2 regions of the Agarivorans sp. QJM3NY_33 genome follow, and region 1 is predicted to be linked to the other one. Evidence: predicted binding sites of a transcription regulator. Region 1 holds the regulator's gene; the other holds the start of a gene.
The links. The regulator sigma-54, encoded in region 1, starts transcription at its own class of promoters, with help from an activator protein. The targets are predictions, from matches to a motif close to GTTGGCACGNNNNTNGNNT.
Positions count from the first base shown of each region.

Region 2: a site for sigma-54 is predicted at 3,490-3,508, ahead of ACRRSY_RS08960 (FlgO family outer membrane protein). Genes of this name have one in related genera too.

Region 1 is NZ_CP194039.2:4,227,352-4,235,175, forward strand. Features, by position in the region: gene ACRRSY_RS18945 (calcium/sodium antiporter) at 1-563, shown strand, start outside; gene ACRRSY_RS18950 (KpsF/GutQ family sugar-phosphate isomerase) at 602-1,567, shown strand; gene kdsC (3-deoxy-manno-octulosonate-8-phosphatase KdsC) at 1,567-2,118, shown strand; gene lptC (LPS export ABC transporter periplasmic protein LptC) at 2,115-2,672, shown strand; gene lptA (lipopolysaccharide transport periplasmic protein LptA) at 2,635-3,180, shown strand; gene lptB (LPS export ABC transporter ATP-binding protein) at 3,177-3,902, shown strand; gene ACRRSY_RS18975 (RNA polymerase factor sigma-54) at 3,954-5,459, shown strand; gene hpf (ribosome hibernation promoting factor) at 5,486-5,773, shown strand; gene ptsN (PTS IIA-like nitrogen regulatory protein PtsN) at 5,782-6,225, shown strand; gene rapZ (RNase adapter RapZ) at 6,252-7,109, shown strand; gene ACRRSY_RS18995 (HPr family phosphocarrier protein) at 7,096-7,365, shown strand; gene mgtE (magnesium transporter) at 7,603-7,824, shown strand, end outside.
Region 2 is NZ_CP194039.2:1,969,269-1,977,092, forward strand. Features, by position in the region: gene ACRRSY_RS08940 (UDP-glucose--hexose-1-phosphate uridylyltransferase) at 1-503, shown strand, start outside; gene galK (galactokinase) at 496-1,665, shown strand; tRNA gene ACRRSY_RS08950 (tRNA-Arg) at 1,854-1,929, opposite strand; gene ACRRSY_RS08955 (flagellar assembly protein T N-terminal domain-containing protein) at 2,288-3,430, opposite strand; gene ACRRSY_RS08960 (FlgO family outer membrane protein) at 3,536-4,120, shown strand; gene ACRRSY_RS08965 (LPP20 family lipoprotein) at 4,101-4,577, shown strand; gene ACRRSY_RS08970 (FlgO family outer membrane protein) at 4,636-5,382, shown strand; gene flgN (flagellar export chaperone FlgN) at 6,143-6,562, opposite strand; gene flgM (flagellar biosynthesis anti-sigma factor FlgM) at 6,570-6,893, opposite strand; gene flgA (flagellar basal body P-ring formation chaperone FlgA) at 6,970-7,650, opposite strand.

The DNA.
Region 1 (7,824 bases):
TAACCATGATGGCCTTTCTCATCATCGGCTCGCTACGTCAACGTAACAACGCCAAACTAGATCCAATGATGGAAGAAGCCGCTTCGGAAGTCCCCAAAGATGTAGCAACCAGCAAAGCTTTGTTGTGGCTTGCGGTTGGTTTAGTATTATTGCCGATAAGTGCTGACATATTAGTCGGTTCAGCCTCAGAAATCGCGCGCTATTTTGGGATCAGTGATTTAGTGATCGGCTTGACCATCATCGCCATCGGCACCAGTCTGCCAGAACTAGCTGCTTGTATCGCAGGGGTCATCAAGAAAGAAGATGACCTGGTTCTGGGTAATATTATCGGCTCAAACCTATTCAATATTTTAGCCGTATTAGCGGTCCCCGCAATGCTCGCCCCCGGTCCAATTGACGCCCTTGCTGCCGAACGTGACTTCTATGTCATGATGGGGGTAACCTTATTACTGTTTGTGATGTCAATGAGCTTCTTTGGCAGAAGTCGCAAAATATCACGTTGGGAAGGCGCAATATTATGCTGCAGCTTTGTTGCCTATCAACTGTTATTATTCTCGGCTTAAGCGACTATTTTTATTCAGCATTATTTGAGGGAAATTGAGTGTCAATTGATTATATCGCCACCGCTAAACAGGTTTTAGAAATCGAAGCTTTGGGCATCGAAAATCTGCACCAATACTTAAACCAAGATTTTAGTGCAGCCTGTGAGTTAATCTTAGCGGGTAAAGGTAAGGTCATCCTTACCGGGATGGGGAAGTCGGGTCATATTGCCAATAAAATAGCCGCGACTTTAGCGTCGACCGGGACCCCAGCTTTTTTTGTGCACCCTGGCGAAGCCTGTCATGGTGATTTGGGCATGATATCCGCCGATGATATTGTTATTGCGCTCTCAAATTCTGGAGAGTCAGAAGAGATCCTCTCCTTATACCCGGTGTTCAACCGTATCGGTGTACGCTCAATTGCACTCACCAGTAACCCTCTCTCAAGTATGGCAAAATTGGCCGACTACCACCTGTGTGTTGCCGTTCCCCGTGAAGCGTGCCCTCTCGGCTTAGCGCCAACCGCTAGCTCTACCGCTACGCTCGTCATGGGAGATGCTTTAGCCGTGGCGCTACTCCAAGCTCGAGGCTTCACTGCCGATGATTTTGCACTATCTCATCCGGGTGGCAGTTTAGGCAAAAAACTGCTATTGAGTGTTCACGACATTATGCTCAGCGGGGAACAAATTCCTTTAGTTGTAGTCGAACAAACTATTCGAGAAGCACTATTTGAAATTACCGCCAAAGGTTTAGGTATGGTTGGCGTCGTCAATCAGCAGCAACATTTAGTCGGAATTTTTACCGATGGAGATTTACGCAGGATCCTAGATCAGCGTATCGATATTCATGAAACGCCAATTGGTCAAGTGATGACACACAACCCTAAAGTAATAGAAGATGATTGGTTAGCCTTTGATGCGCTTAAACTGATGAAGAAAGACTCAATTAACGGTCTATTTGTGCTCCATCAACAAACCGTAATTGGCGCTTTTAATATGCACACCTTACTGCAAGCAGGAGTCTATTAGTGAGTGTTGAAACGCCCTACGGTGCGGTCACCCAGCAAAACTACAGTTTAGCCAGAAATATAAAATTGCTCATTTGTGATGTCGATGGCGTATTCTCCGATGGTCGGATCTACCTCGGTAATGATGGCGAAGAATTAAAGGCCTTTCACACCCATGATGGCTTTGGTATTAAAGCATTACTCAATGCAGGTATTGAGGTTGCGATTATTACCGGCCGCCAATCAAATTTAGTCAGCACCCGCATGCAAGCTTTAGGTGTGCAGCATATATTTCAGGGCCAGCAAGATAAAATGCAAGCCTATCGACAATTACAACAAAAGCTAAGCTTAAGCCCCGAATACTGTGCCTATATCGGCGATGACGTGGTCGATGTTCCAGTCATGAATGCCTGTGCCTTAGGGGTTGCTGTATATGACGCCCATCCATTATGTAAACAAGCTGCCAAATTAGTGACTAAAACCGCTGGGGGTTATGGTGCAGTGCGGGAATTATGCGATTTAATTCTTCAGGCACAAGGACAGCTACAAAATGCTCAGGGCATGAGTATATGAATAAACCCACTTGGTTTTTTGCGGTTTTATTTATGGTGGCTTTGGTGCTTTGGCAGCTCAGCCCGTCAGATACCCAACAACTGACCGAAACTCGCGAAATCAATAAACCCAATTTTATTGCCGAACAGCTATACAGTGTTAGTTTTGGCGAACAGGGAAGGCCCCGCTATCGTATTTATGCCGAACAGATGGCGTATTTTGAGCAACTCAAGCACACCACTTTCAGCCAACCAAAAATCTTGGTATATCCCGATCCCAAACAACCTGTATGGCAAATCGTGGCCGATCAAGCTACAGTACAGCAGCAACACACGGTCATGTTAAATGACAATGTAGTAATTAAAAACTTGAGTCGCAGCAAATACGTTCGTGACTTAATTACAGACAGCTTGGAAATCGACCTGCAAAACGAAACCATGCATAGTGATAAACTCGTTACCGTTTATGGCCCATCCTACGAATTATATGGACGCGGAATGAACGGTGATTTAGCCAATGAAATAGTGACTTTATTAAATGATATCGAAGCGGTTTACCACAATCCACAAGAATAAATTAGCCTTTTTAGCAAGCCTGTTACTCATCAGTTGGGGGGCTCAAGCGCTTGAAGACGACTTCAATAAACAAATTGTCGTCGATGCCGACCGTCAACAGGTTAATATCAAAGAAAATCGCGTCACTTTTTATAGTAATGTCGTCGTGACTCAAGGCTCGATAAAAATGCGCGCCGAAGAACTGAGCGTTATCGGAAGTGAGCAAAAAGGCAGCGAAGTGATGATAGCAAAAGGCAAACCAGCCACCTTCTATCAGCTCTTAGATAATGGTAAGCCCATTGAAGCAGAGGCGAACGAAGTGCGTTACGATTTGAAGACTCAAACGCTTACGCTTACTAACAATGCACTGCTGAAGCAAGAAGAAAGCTTAGTCAAAGGTCAAATGATTAAATACAGCATTAACAAACAAGAAATGGTTGCTCAGGGCGACCAAAACAATCGGGTGACCACCATTTTCTTACCCCAACAACTCAACAAAGTTGCCCCCAAGGCCACGCCTCAACCATGAGTACCTTAATTGCAGAAAACCTTGCCAAAAGTTACAAGGGGCGCAAGGTCGTTAAAAACGTGAGTCTCAATGTTGAAACTGGAAAAATTGTCGGTTTATTAGGGCCCAATGGCGCTGGAAAAACCACCACTTTTTATATGGTGGTTGGTTTAGTCCCAAGGGACCAAGGGCGGATCCTAATTGACAACGAAGATCTGTCAAGTACCGCCATGCATACCAGGGCTCGCAAAGGCATAGGTTACCTACCGCAAGAAGCATCTATCTTTCGTCGCCTCTCGGTAGAAAAGAATATTTTAGCGGTCTTAGAAACACGTAAAGACCTCGATAAACAACAACAAATGGGCGCGCTCGATGACTTACTTGAAGAGTTTCATATTGGTCATATTCGCAAGAATTTAGGCATGAGTCTGTCGGGCGGTGAACGTCGCCGAGTAGAAATTGCCCGCGCTCTAGCTGCCGCACCTAAGTTTATTTTGCTTGACGAACCCTTCGCAGGCGTGGATCCTATTTCTGTTATCGATATAAAAAAAATCATTGAACATCTTCGTGATCGCGGTCTGGGTGTATTGATCACCGACCACAATGTAAGAGAAACACTAGATGTTTGTGAGCACGCCTATATCGTTAGCCAAGGCGAACTGATAGCCTCAGGAAAACCTGAGGAGATACTTAAAAATGAGCATGTGAAACGAGTTTATCTCGGTGAACAATTCAAGCTATAGTTAAAGTATGTCCTCAAACGCGATAATAAAAAGAAGGAACAGCGGTAATTAATGAAAGCATCTTTGCAGTTGCGTCTTGGTCAGCAATTAACCATGACCCCCCAGTTACAACAGGCCATACGCTTACTCCAGCTTTCGACGCTGGATCTGCAGCAGGAAATCCAAGAAGCTTTGGAGAGTAATCCTCTGCTAGAAGCAGATGAAGCGCAAGCAAATGACGCAGACTCGGCTGAATTTAAATCAGCCAGCGAGCAAAATAGTGATGCAAACAATAGCCAAACGGAGATCGATAGCAGCCAGATGGAAACTGGCGATGCGATTAGTCAAGATACCGTCGCAGACGATCTTCCGGTTGACTCAACTTGGGATGACATTTACAGCGCGAGCTCGGCTCCTGCCAGCTCTTCATCCGGTAGCAGCAGTGATGACAACGACATGTTGTTTCAAGGTGAAACCGTTGACTCCTTACAAGATCACTTGCTCTGGCAAATGCGCCTCACGCCTTTTAGTGAAATAGACCAAGCTATCGCCCTCGCCATCATCGACGCAGTCGACCAATCAGGTTACCTGACACAAGATTGTGAGCAATTACTTGAGGGACTACGTTCGATTGAAAATAATGATTTAGATGTCGAGTTAGATGAAATTGAAGCAGTACTTAAACGTATTCAGCACTTCGATCCAGTTGGTATTGCTGCCCGCTCTCTACAGGAATGCTTACTCATCCAATTAAGTCGTTTCAGCGAACAAACACCTTGGCTGAATGAAGCGAAAGACATCGTATCGAATCATATTGACGTATTAGCAAATCGAGATTTTCGTTTATTGGCCCGTAAAACCAAGTTAAAAGAGGAGCAGCTACGCGAAGTGATGCGGCTGATTCACACCTTAGAGCCAAGACCTGGTAATGCCGTCGAACCAAATCAAGCCCAATACGTAATTCCCGATGTCTCGGTGATTAAACGTCAAGGTCGCTGGGTGGTTGAACTCAATCCTGACGCGATGCCAAAACTACGCATCAATTCACATTATGCATCGATGACTAAAACCTCGACCAACGCCAACGATACCCAGTTTATTCGCAGCCATCTGCAAGAAGCAAAATGGTTCATCAAGAGTATTGAAAGCCGTAACGAAACCCTACTGAAAGTCTCTAATTGCATCGTGCATCACCAACAAGCTTTCTTTGAATATGGTGAAGAAGCCATGAAACCGATGGTATTGAATGATGTTGCCGAAGCGGTTGAAATGCATGAATCCACGATCTCTAGGGTCACGACTCAAAAATTCATGCATACCCCTCGCGGGATCTTCGAACTCAAATACTTTTTCTCTAGCCATGTGGCTACCGATGGTGGAGGAGAATGCTCCTCAACAGCCATTCGTGCATTAATTAAGAAACTGGTTGCTGCCGAGAATACCAGTAAACCACTCAGCGATAGTAAAATCGCTGATATTTTGGCAGATCAAGGCATCAAGGTGGCTAGGCGTACGATAGCTAAATATCGTGAGTCATTGGCTATTCCACCTTCTAACCAACGTAAGAGCCTTATTTAAAGGCCACTATAAAGGGGACGACATCTATGCAAATTAACCTTACTGGACACCACGTAGAAATCACTGAGTCTTTGAGAGAATATGTCCACACTAAGTTTACTAAGCTACAACGACGATTCGACCAAATTAATAATGTCCATGTTATTCTCAATGTCGAAAAACTGAATCAGATTGCCGAAGCCACTATACACCTAAATGGTGGTGAATTATTCGCCACTTCAGAACACGCTGATATGTACGCGGCCATCGATAGCCTCATCGATAAGCTCGATCGCCAAGTCATTAAGCATAAAGAAAAACTCACCAAACATTAGTCATAGTAATGCAAATAGATAAAGTACTAAGCTTGGACTGCACCCAAAGTGCAGTCCAATGTTCGTCAAAAAAACGAGCATTGGAATTGATCAGTGAACTAGTTGCGAAGCAACTCGACACCACATCTAAAAGTATATTTGAAAGTTTATTAAATCGTGAACGCATGGGCAGTACTGGCATTGGCCAAGGCATCGCGATCCCTCACGGTAGAATAGGCAATCAATACCATGCGACCGCAGTATTATTACGCTGTACTCCGGCGATTTCCTTTGACGCCATTGACAATCAAGCCGTTGATTTAATATTTGCCTTACTGGTTCCCGAAGACCAATGTCAACAACATCTAAATACTCTCGCTCAAGTTGCTGAAAAACTTAATGATAAGCAAATATGCAAACAACTTCGTACAGCACAAAGTGATGACGAATTATACACGATCATGATAGCCTAAGACTCTAATCGTTATTAGGGGTTATCATGGAACTGATTATCGTTAGCGGGCGCTCCGGTTCAGGTAAAACGGTCGCACTACGAGTATTAGAAGATTTAGGTTATTACTGTGTCGACAATTTACCAGTCGTATTATGGCGTCCTTTAATTGAACACCTAAAAAGACAGTACACCAAAGTCGCCATTAGCATCGATGTGCGAAATTTACCTGATGAACCCTCACCCATCGGTCAACTAATTCGCGATGAAGGCTCTGAGCTTAACCTATTAAGTATTTTTCTCGACGCGAAAGATGATGCACTGATCCGCCGCTACAGTGAAACTCGGCGGGTTCATCCACTGAGTCAAAACGACATGTCTCTAGCCAAGGCCATAGAATCTGAAACCGCCCTGCTCGCCCCCATTTCTCGCAATGCTGACCTAAGAATAGATACCTCGCGTTTATCCGTACATGAATTGAGTCAGCTCATTCGATCGCGAGTGACCGGAGAACAACAACAGCAATTAATTATGGTGTTTGAGTCCTTTGGCTTTAAAAATGGCGTACCCAATGATGCCGATTACCTATTTGATGCTCGCTTTTTACCGAACCCGCACTGGCAAGAAGAACTACGACCTTTATGCGGTCTCGATCAAGCGGTTAAAGATTATTTAGCCAAGCAGCCTCTTGTAGAGCAGTACATCCAGCAAATCGCTGATTTATTAGGATCTTGGCTGCCGCATTTAGAAGCCAATAATCGCGCCTATCTGACCATCGCAATTGGTTGTACTGGCGGACAACATCGTAGTGTTTATGTCGCCGAACAACTGGCTGAACACTTTAGTCAAAAACGTAAGGTGCAGCGGCGCCATCGAACTTTGGAACATAAACTTGAAACTCACTAGACAAGTCGTCGTAAAAAACAAACTGGGCTTACACGCTCGCCCAGCCACCAAACTGGTCGAATTGGTACAAGAATTTGAAGCTGAAGTAAGTATTATTGACGGGGAAAAAACCGCTTCGGCTGCCAGCGTGATGGGATTGCTGGTATTGGCAAGCGCTCAAGGCAATACCCTCACGATAATCTCTGAAGGTAACGATGCAGAGGCTGCTCTCGATGCCATACAACAACTCGTTGAAGCAAACTTCGACGAGGAATAACGCGAATTTATTGATGCAACTGCTACACTAAGTCCTGTTGCATTTTTAGTGAATATTTATATCGTAGCGGACAAGGCAGAGCCTATCGCGTAGAAACAGCACTGATGCAGGTACTCAAGCCGTAAACTGTGACACATGTTACCCAAAGGGTTCCGCTGAAAACCTTTGTACCATCCGCGACAGGTTCACCCGCTCTAAAAGCGTGGTTTAATCTTTACACGACTATAAGGACCGCTTATGCCTGAAGAGATGGAGTTAAATCCTAATCAACACAAACGCCTACAGGAGCTAAACCAAGCGCTCGATAGTGGTATGTTTGTGCATGTTAGGCGAATGCTTCATCAGATGCCGCCTTGTGATGTCGCTCTACTATTAGAATCTAGCCCTCCCGCAGGTCGAAAAGTATTATGGCAACTCACCGATCCGGAAAAGCACGGTGAGATCCTCGAAGAATTAAAC
Region 2 (7,824 bases), 2.3 Mb from region 1:
AATATGGACGCAATTTACTCTTGGATTACGTGACACAGGAGCAAGTGAAAGGGATCCGTACCGTGGTTGAAACAGAACATTGGTTAGCGGTGGTGCCTTATTGGGCAGCTTGGCCATTTGAAACCATGTTGCTGCCCAAAACTCATATTCGCCGGATGAGTGAATTGTCGAACGAACAGCGTGATGATTTGGCTCTTGCCATTAAAAAATTGACCAGCCGTTATGATAATTTGTTTCAGTGTTCCTTTCCTTATTCGATGGGCTGGCACTACGCGCCTTTCTTTAAAGACGGGGATACCTCAACAGAACATTGGCAGTTGCATGCTTTGTTCTATCCACCTTTGCTGCGTTCTGCCAGTGTTCGCAAGTTTATGGTGGGTTATGAAATGTTGGCGGAAAGCCAACGAGATTTGACTGCGGAACAAGCCGCCGCTCGTTTACGAGATCTAAGTGACGTGCATTATAAACAACAAGATCAACCACAAGGGGTTAACCATGACTAATCGCACTCAACGATTGATTGACAAAGTCTCCGCGGCTTTTATGGAAATGACCGGGGCCTCTGCGAGTTACTTTATTCAGGCGCCAGGGCGAGTGAATCTAATTGGTGAGCATACCGATTATAACGATGGTTTTGTATTGCCCTGTGCCATTGATTATCAAGCCGTCGTCGTGGCAGCACCGCGGAGTGATAGCATGGTACGAGTGATATCGGTAGATTATAATAATCAAATTAATGAGTTTGATATTACTCAGCCCTTGCTGTTTGACCAAAACTGTATGTGGGTGAACTATGTTAGAGGCGTGATTAGCTGTCTATTAAATAAAGGCTATCAATTGGGTGGTGCCGATATTGCCGTGAGTGGCAATGTCCCACAAGGCGCGGGTTTAAGTTCATCGGCTGCTTTAGAAGTGGTGATTGGACAAACCTTTAAGACTCTATTTGATTTAGCTATTACTCAGCAAGAAATCGCTTTAATTGGTCAGGCCGCGGAGAATAACTTCGTCGGTTGTAATTGCGGCATTATGGATCAGCTGATTTCGGCAGAGGGACAGGCCAATCATGCATTATTAATTGATTGCCGCTCTTTAGAGACTACCGCAGTCGCCATGCCCGAAGAAATGGCGGTGGTGATTATTAACTCCAATAAAAAACGCGGTCTGGTTGACAGTGAATACAATACTCGCCGCGAGCAGTGTGAAGCAGCGGCACGCGGTTTGGGGGTAAGCGCTTTACGGGATGTGAGCGAAACCTTATTTAACGAGAAAGCAGCGACGCTTGAGCCGATAGTAGCCAAACGAGCTAGACACGTCATTACTGAAAATGCCCGTACTTTGGCCGCAGCCGAGGCCCTAAAAGCCAATGATATGGCTAAGCTGAGTGTGTTAATGGAGCAATCACATGCCTCGATGCGTGATGATTTTGAAATTACCGTGCCTGAGGTGGACGCGCTGGTGGATATTGTGAAGCAACAAATTGGCGCGCAAGGCGGAGTAAGGATGACTGGTGGTGGCTTTGGTGGTTGTGTTGTTGCTCTTATGCCACCGTCTTTGGTCGATGGTGTATGCCAAGCGGTCGAGCAATATTATCAGGCTCAAACTGGTTTAAAAGAAACTATTTACGTGTGTAAAGCGATGACGGGCGCGGGAACTATCGTGTCATAGCTGTTCATTCGTTGACTGCTCTATTTGGGCGCAGGGTTAGCGATGAGCCGTTGTTATCATTTACTTGGTGTTTTTCAACATAAACCTCGACGTCGTTCGAGGTTTTTGATTTTCTAAGTTGTTATACATCTACGAGTCTCGGCAAAATTTTAGTTTGCGCCGAAGATCTTGAGGAAAGTAAAACGAAATGGCGTCCCCTGCGAGATTCGAACTCACGTCTAAGACTTAGGAGGTCCTTGTTCTATCCAACTGAACTAAGGGGACGGGATGGTTCTGCAAACCCTATATTACAGTACTTGGTGTTGCGGCGTTCATTATACCCAGCTTTAAACGTATGAAAAGCTTCGGCTAACTGTTTGATTACTTCGTCGCCAAGTTAAAAGCTAGGGATTTTACGTTTCCCAGAGCATTAGCATAAGATGAACTACAAGTATGTCACTTGGTTTTATAAGCCAAGTACGCTCAAGCTTTCTTTCAAGGAAAAAGGACCGGGATCTTTGGCTCCTTCGGAGCGGGTCGAATATTTAGTTAAGTCATTTTTTCATCGTTCGTGGCTTAGCCTCTGTTCAATGGATCCTAAGCGATTGGTATGGCAATCATCAAAGACAAACAGAGCTAACTTTTATTGTTTACTCACCAAATCGCCAAGTTGGATGTTAGCAGTCATGGTTGGATCGACGGCGACCACAATGGCACTTTGTTGGTAAATCTGCTCAATGCGTACCATGCTATCGGCAATATGTTGTTCTTGTCTGGGAATGTCCCATTGTCCCCAATGATAATTTTGATGGATCAGACTTAATAACATCCCCGGATTTAGTTGATTGGCATGACCTAGGTTAATTTGCCAGCGGTCCGGTCCTAGAACCTTCACGATACTCCCCTGTAAAGGCTGGCAGGCGAGTAAGGCATCCACCTCCGAAATCACCGTTTGCAGGGTATCATTCACCGTTTGCCCATAAGCTGAGCGCCAAAATTTAGCCGAGTGAGGTGAGACAATTTCACGCGCGTCAAATTCCCAAGGGGCATTCACCGAAAAACGTTTGTTGTAAATCTCTTCTAAGTCGATGGCGTTATAGACTCGCACATTAATAATGAAATAGCGTTGGGGGTAACTAAAGTTAAAGTGTTTGGGAGCGTAGTCTTGATCTAGTGAAATATTTTCCAGCTCGATCCCTAAAAGGTATTGGGCACCATAACGATGAGCAATATCTTTAATCGCAATAAAGTCATGCACTCCCGGTTGATGGTAATTTAATGGTAATTTGGGAGGGTGCTTAATATTAAACTGACTCCCTAACTGGCGGGCAATATCATAGGTCCGTTGCTCCACGGCGGGTGATATTTCGTGAATTTGTCCTACTCGTACTTGATTCTGTTGTTTTAAGTAAGGAGGGAGTAACAACAGGTTTTTACTAAAGCCACTGGCTTTACATTGGCCTGTAGCCGGGAAAACATCGGCCTGTAAAACCACAAAGTACTGCTGTCCCCGACGGCCTTCATCTAATACTTTTAAGTTATGCAACGAGCCTTTCGAGACAACTTCCAATTGATCAAGGGTGAGTCTGCCTTCGGTCACCTGACTAATACTGGTTACCGAGGCGCCAGAATACAGAAGTAGCTGTTTGACCGCTTCTTGGGTGGCATTGCTGCGTGCCTGCTCAACATCTTGGCTGATGATGGTCGCGTGACCTTTTGCCTCGTACCACACTGCTTGACTGGGAATGCTAACTAGCATCGCGATCATTAAAATTAATAGTTTCATAAGGCCCTCCTCGTCACTAACTAGCAATAACTGTACCTAACAAAAGCGTTATTTTTTTGACTGGAATGGTTATTGCTTAATAGTGTTTAGTCGGAGGAGATTACTATGCGTTATACGACTTTACTACTGGCGGTGCTTGCGTTACAAGGATGCAATACCAGCTTACACCATATTACTAATTATCCTTATGTTGAACCAAGGGAACAACAAGATGCAGTATTGTACGCACATGTCGATAATCTTTCTAAGCAGTTAACCGATGATTTAGAGTTGAGTGCTACAGATACGGTCGCGATTAGTTCAGTGGTTGATTTGGACAACTTGCAATCCAGTGATGGATTTGGGCGGCAAATTGCAGAGGCAATGTTTGCCGCTTTATCCCGAGAGGGGATCCATACGGTTGAGGCAAGACTCACCGGACGTTTACAGATGGACCCCGGCTACGGTGAATTTTCTTTATCGCGCGATGCAGAACTTTTACGCGAACAAATGCAAATAAGCTATGTGGTGGTTGGTAGTTTTCAACGAACAACCTCTGGCCGGCATGTGAATTTGCGGCTAGTTAATTTAGCCAGTCAACAGGTGGTGTCGGCCGCTTATCAATTTATTCCAAATAGCGCAGGAGCAAGCTCTCCTCGAGTCACAAGCATGAATGGGAGCTTACAACGCCATGAACAAACTGTACTTTAAAATATGGTCTTTTAGCTTAGCACTATTGTTATTGCTATCTTGTACTCCGACGACTCAGGTCAAGCAGGTTGAATGGACTTATCAGCCTCCTGGCGATTTTACGGTAGTGAATGCGGTTGGTTATGCGCCAATTAGTCAACAAAGGGGAGCCGATAAATCAACCAAGCAATTACGGGCGATGAAAGCCTCTAAGCTGGATGCTTACCGTGAATTATCCGAGCAAGTTTATGGACAACACATTGATAGTACCGCTACTGTGAGTGATTTGGTGTTAGGCAATGAACGTTTAGCGGCTTCGGTGGCTGGGGTAATTCGAGGTGCGAAGGTGATTAATGCCTATGCTGTTGATGATGTGTATGTGACCGAATTACAACTTGATTTTAGGGAGGTATATCGGGTTACTATGTCAATGGCTCCAACTCGGCACCTAGAGAGTCAAAAAACCATACAATTTTAGTAAAGAATTTCGCTTTCATGCCGATATCTTAAGCGTAATGGACGATTAAGGACGTGACATGAAAGGTATTATACTGGTTGCCATGACCACCTCGATGTTGTTGGGGTGCTCCAATAGCTCTTCGATGCAGAAAGTGATGGTGGTGGATCCTTCGAATAACGTAAGTCCGGTTAAAAATGCGCGTTATCTAGAGGGACTAGTGGACGAAGATGGCCAACTGTTTTTAAGCAGTGCACCGAGCCGCTTAGCAAATCCGCCAGAGACTATGAAGAGTGACCCTGATGCTAAAAAAACATTGACCGATTATGTCAATATGATGTCACAGCGTTTGGTTTCTAGCTCTCAATTTGTAAACGCAGACACACCAATCGGGGTTGCCTCATTTGTGCCTCTTGATAACCTACGTACCACCGACCTGTTTGGTATGCAAATTGCCGAAAGTTTTGTGTATGAGATGCAGCAAAGTGGCTTTTCTGTGATTGACTATAAAACCACTGGCTTTATTCGTATTACGCCTGAAGGTGATTTTGTTTACAGCCGAAATGTGAAAGAGTTAGCTAAACGTTTACCAATAGAATACCTGTTAGTGGGCACTTTTAGTAAGTCTAACGATGGGATCTTAGTGAACGCGAGAATTGTTGGTGCTCAATCTAAAGTGGTGGTTGCATCGGCGCAAGAATGGATCCCCAATGAAGTTTACCAAAGTAAAGTGCCAACTCCAGTGAAGCGCGATGGTGTGATGATCATCGAAGCGCGTAAACAAGCTGCGAGTAAACCGATGGCTCCAATGGGGGAGCGGGGGTAGCGTTTCTCGTCTATTACATTCATGGAAAACCGCACCTTGCAGTGCGGTTTTTTGTTTTTAAAGTCTGCCTATCTTTTTCGATTGATTTTTGTCTAATATAAAAAGTGTTTTAACTAAGCCTGAAATATGAAATTCAGTCAGTGAAGCTCTCTTCATAGAGCGAATGTTGCATTTTACTGGGTGATACTTTTTGCGGTGACTTTCGATATATTTGCTCTCTGTTCCGTTCGCCTGACAGCTTTTGGTTTAACAATCAATAATAAATAATCATGGTCATACTCCTATTTTTAACGGCATTAAAATCTAGTGCTTAAGTTGCTATCAATGGTGGCTTACCATTGATGGTTATCAAGGGGCATAACTATTAGTGGATAAAGGACTATATCGATGCAGTCGGAACGCTCGCAGTGCATCTGAAGTAGTGAAGCTGATTATATGACTAGGTCCTTTAGGGATACCTTTCACGCTATTACCTTGCCGTCAAAAGTAAGACCATGAACTTGATGATATCCCCTATTTTATTCAGCGAATGGAGATCTCACGGTGAAGAAATAATATATCGTAGAACAATTAGGCCTTATGGATTAGAGGGAATGGCAGATGATATTTGTTTGCCGTAAAACCTCTGGTAGTTTTTACTATTGGCGGAGTATATTTGTGGGATTTGAAGTCAATGAAGCTAAGCTAGCGGTTTAATTTAGGGGGGAGCTTTCTTATGGGAGTAAGGGGCCTAATTACATGGTCGTTCGAGTAATTACAGCTAGGCTTTAAAGCCTTTTCCCATACGCTGTGAGCTATGTTTTTTGCCTAATTTATCGTAAGTTGTGGCATTTTGGTTTTGTAGCTGGTCAATTACCGCGCTCAGTTGGCGAACTTTTTCGTTGCTTGCTTGAATAATTTCGCCATTAATAGTGTTTAACTCTTGGCACTGCTTGAGTAATTGTTGGATCCGCTCAACTTGCTCGGCTAACTCAGGAACGTCAATTAATTGTTGAGTTTGTTCCGACGACTCTAAATCATGATCAGCCTGAGTGATTGCAGTTAAAGCTTGTTCTTTTTGAGACGCGATTGCGTATAAGGCAATTGTATCATCACCAGCTAAGGCGTGCTTTTCTTGTTCCAAAAGAGAAAGCAGCAAATTAAGTTGCTGCTCTTGAGTATTCAGTAGGGCTACGATCATTGGCTAATTATCCAAAAGCTTTATTAAACTCACTTTCAAAGTCACCCATTTTTTGGGCTACCTTATTGGCATCAATTTGATAAGTACCATCGGTCACAGCTTGCTTGATTGATTCTAACTTAGAACTTCTGCTGTCAGAATCGTTGAGCAAATTCTGCTGAATACGGTTGAGTTGTTGTGCTTCGTTGGTAAGCATAACTGAATCCTGGGCTGCAGCAGAACTAGCAGTTGAACGTTGTTCAGTGCTTTCTTTCGTCCCTTTGTCGGTGACTCGGTTAGAGTCAAGCTGACTTGGACGGCTTCCACCTAAGTTATTAATGTTTAAAGCCATAATGGCGCCCCACAGTTAATCAATTTTCGTATTCAATATAGCTATCGGCTTTCAATGTCAAAACTTGAGAAAAAATTTAAAGTTTTATCTCAACTAAACCTAAGGCCTTTATCCGACCAGTGACTAGGCGTTGTGACTTATTGTTTCTCACTTTTATGGTATCACCGATACTACCACTAGACAAAGCCGTTCCCTGAGTGCTAACACTTAAACCGCCTGCACCGGCTGAAATTATCACAGCATCTCCTTTACATACTAAGCAAATATCGCGCCCATTTATTATTTGGTCTTTTCTTAAACTCCGTTTAAGCTTAGCACCTAATAGCGAGCTAAGTTCGGTAAAGTAGCTTCCGCGTAAGCGATTTTCCGGTAAATAAGATAGACTTAAGTGTTGTTTAGTTAATACGGCTCCTTCTTGAAGAGGACCGTTGGCAATCACAACCAATAATAATACTTGTTTTCTGACAGGGATGTATAATCGCCAATTGGTTTCGTCTGTGCAACTGACGAGAACACTAGTATTACGCCTTATCTCACCGTTTGCTAAGCTGTAGCTAAAGCCACTAGGGCAGTTAGGTATAGCGATGCGTTCATCCAATTGATTAGCGGTTAACTCAATTTTTTGATCGGGCTTGTGAGTGATGTGAGAGTCGACAAAATCGATAGCTGATTGTTCCAGCTGCTGGTGTAACTCGCTAGTGTGAGCTATAAGACTAAAGAAAATTAATAGTAACGCGGTGATAAATTTTTTTAGCATTTCTTATATGATACCGATTAAAGCAAAGTAACAATTGGCTTTTTTGTCTATGCTTAACAAGTTGGCACTAGGTTAAACGGCGTCAAAAAAACGGCTATTAAGTAAGATTAAGTATTAGTATACAGGGGTAAGCAAAGTTAATGCCCTTTTCTAGGTCTAAGGAGTGACAAACGT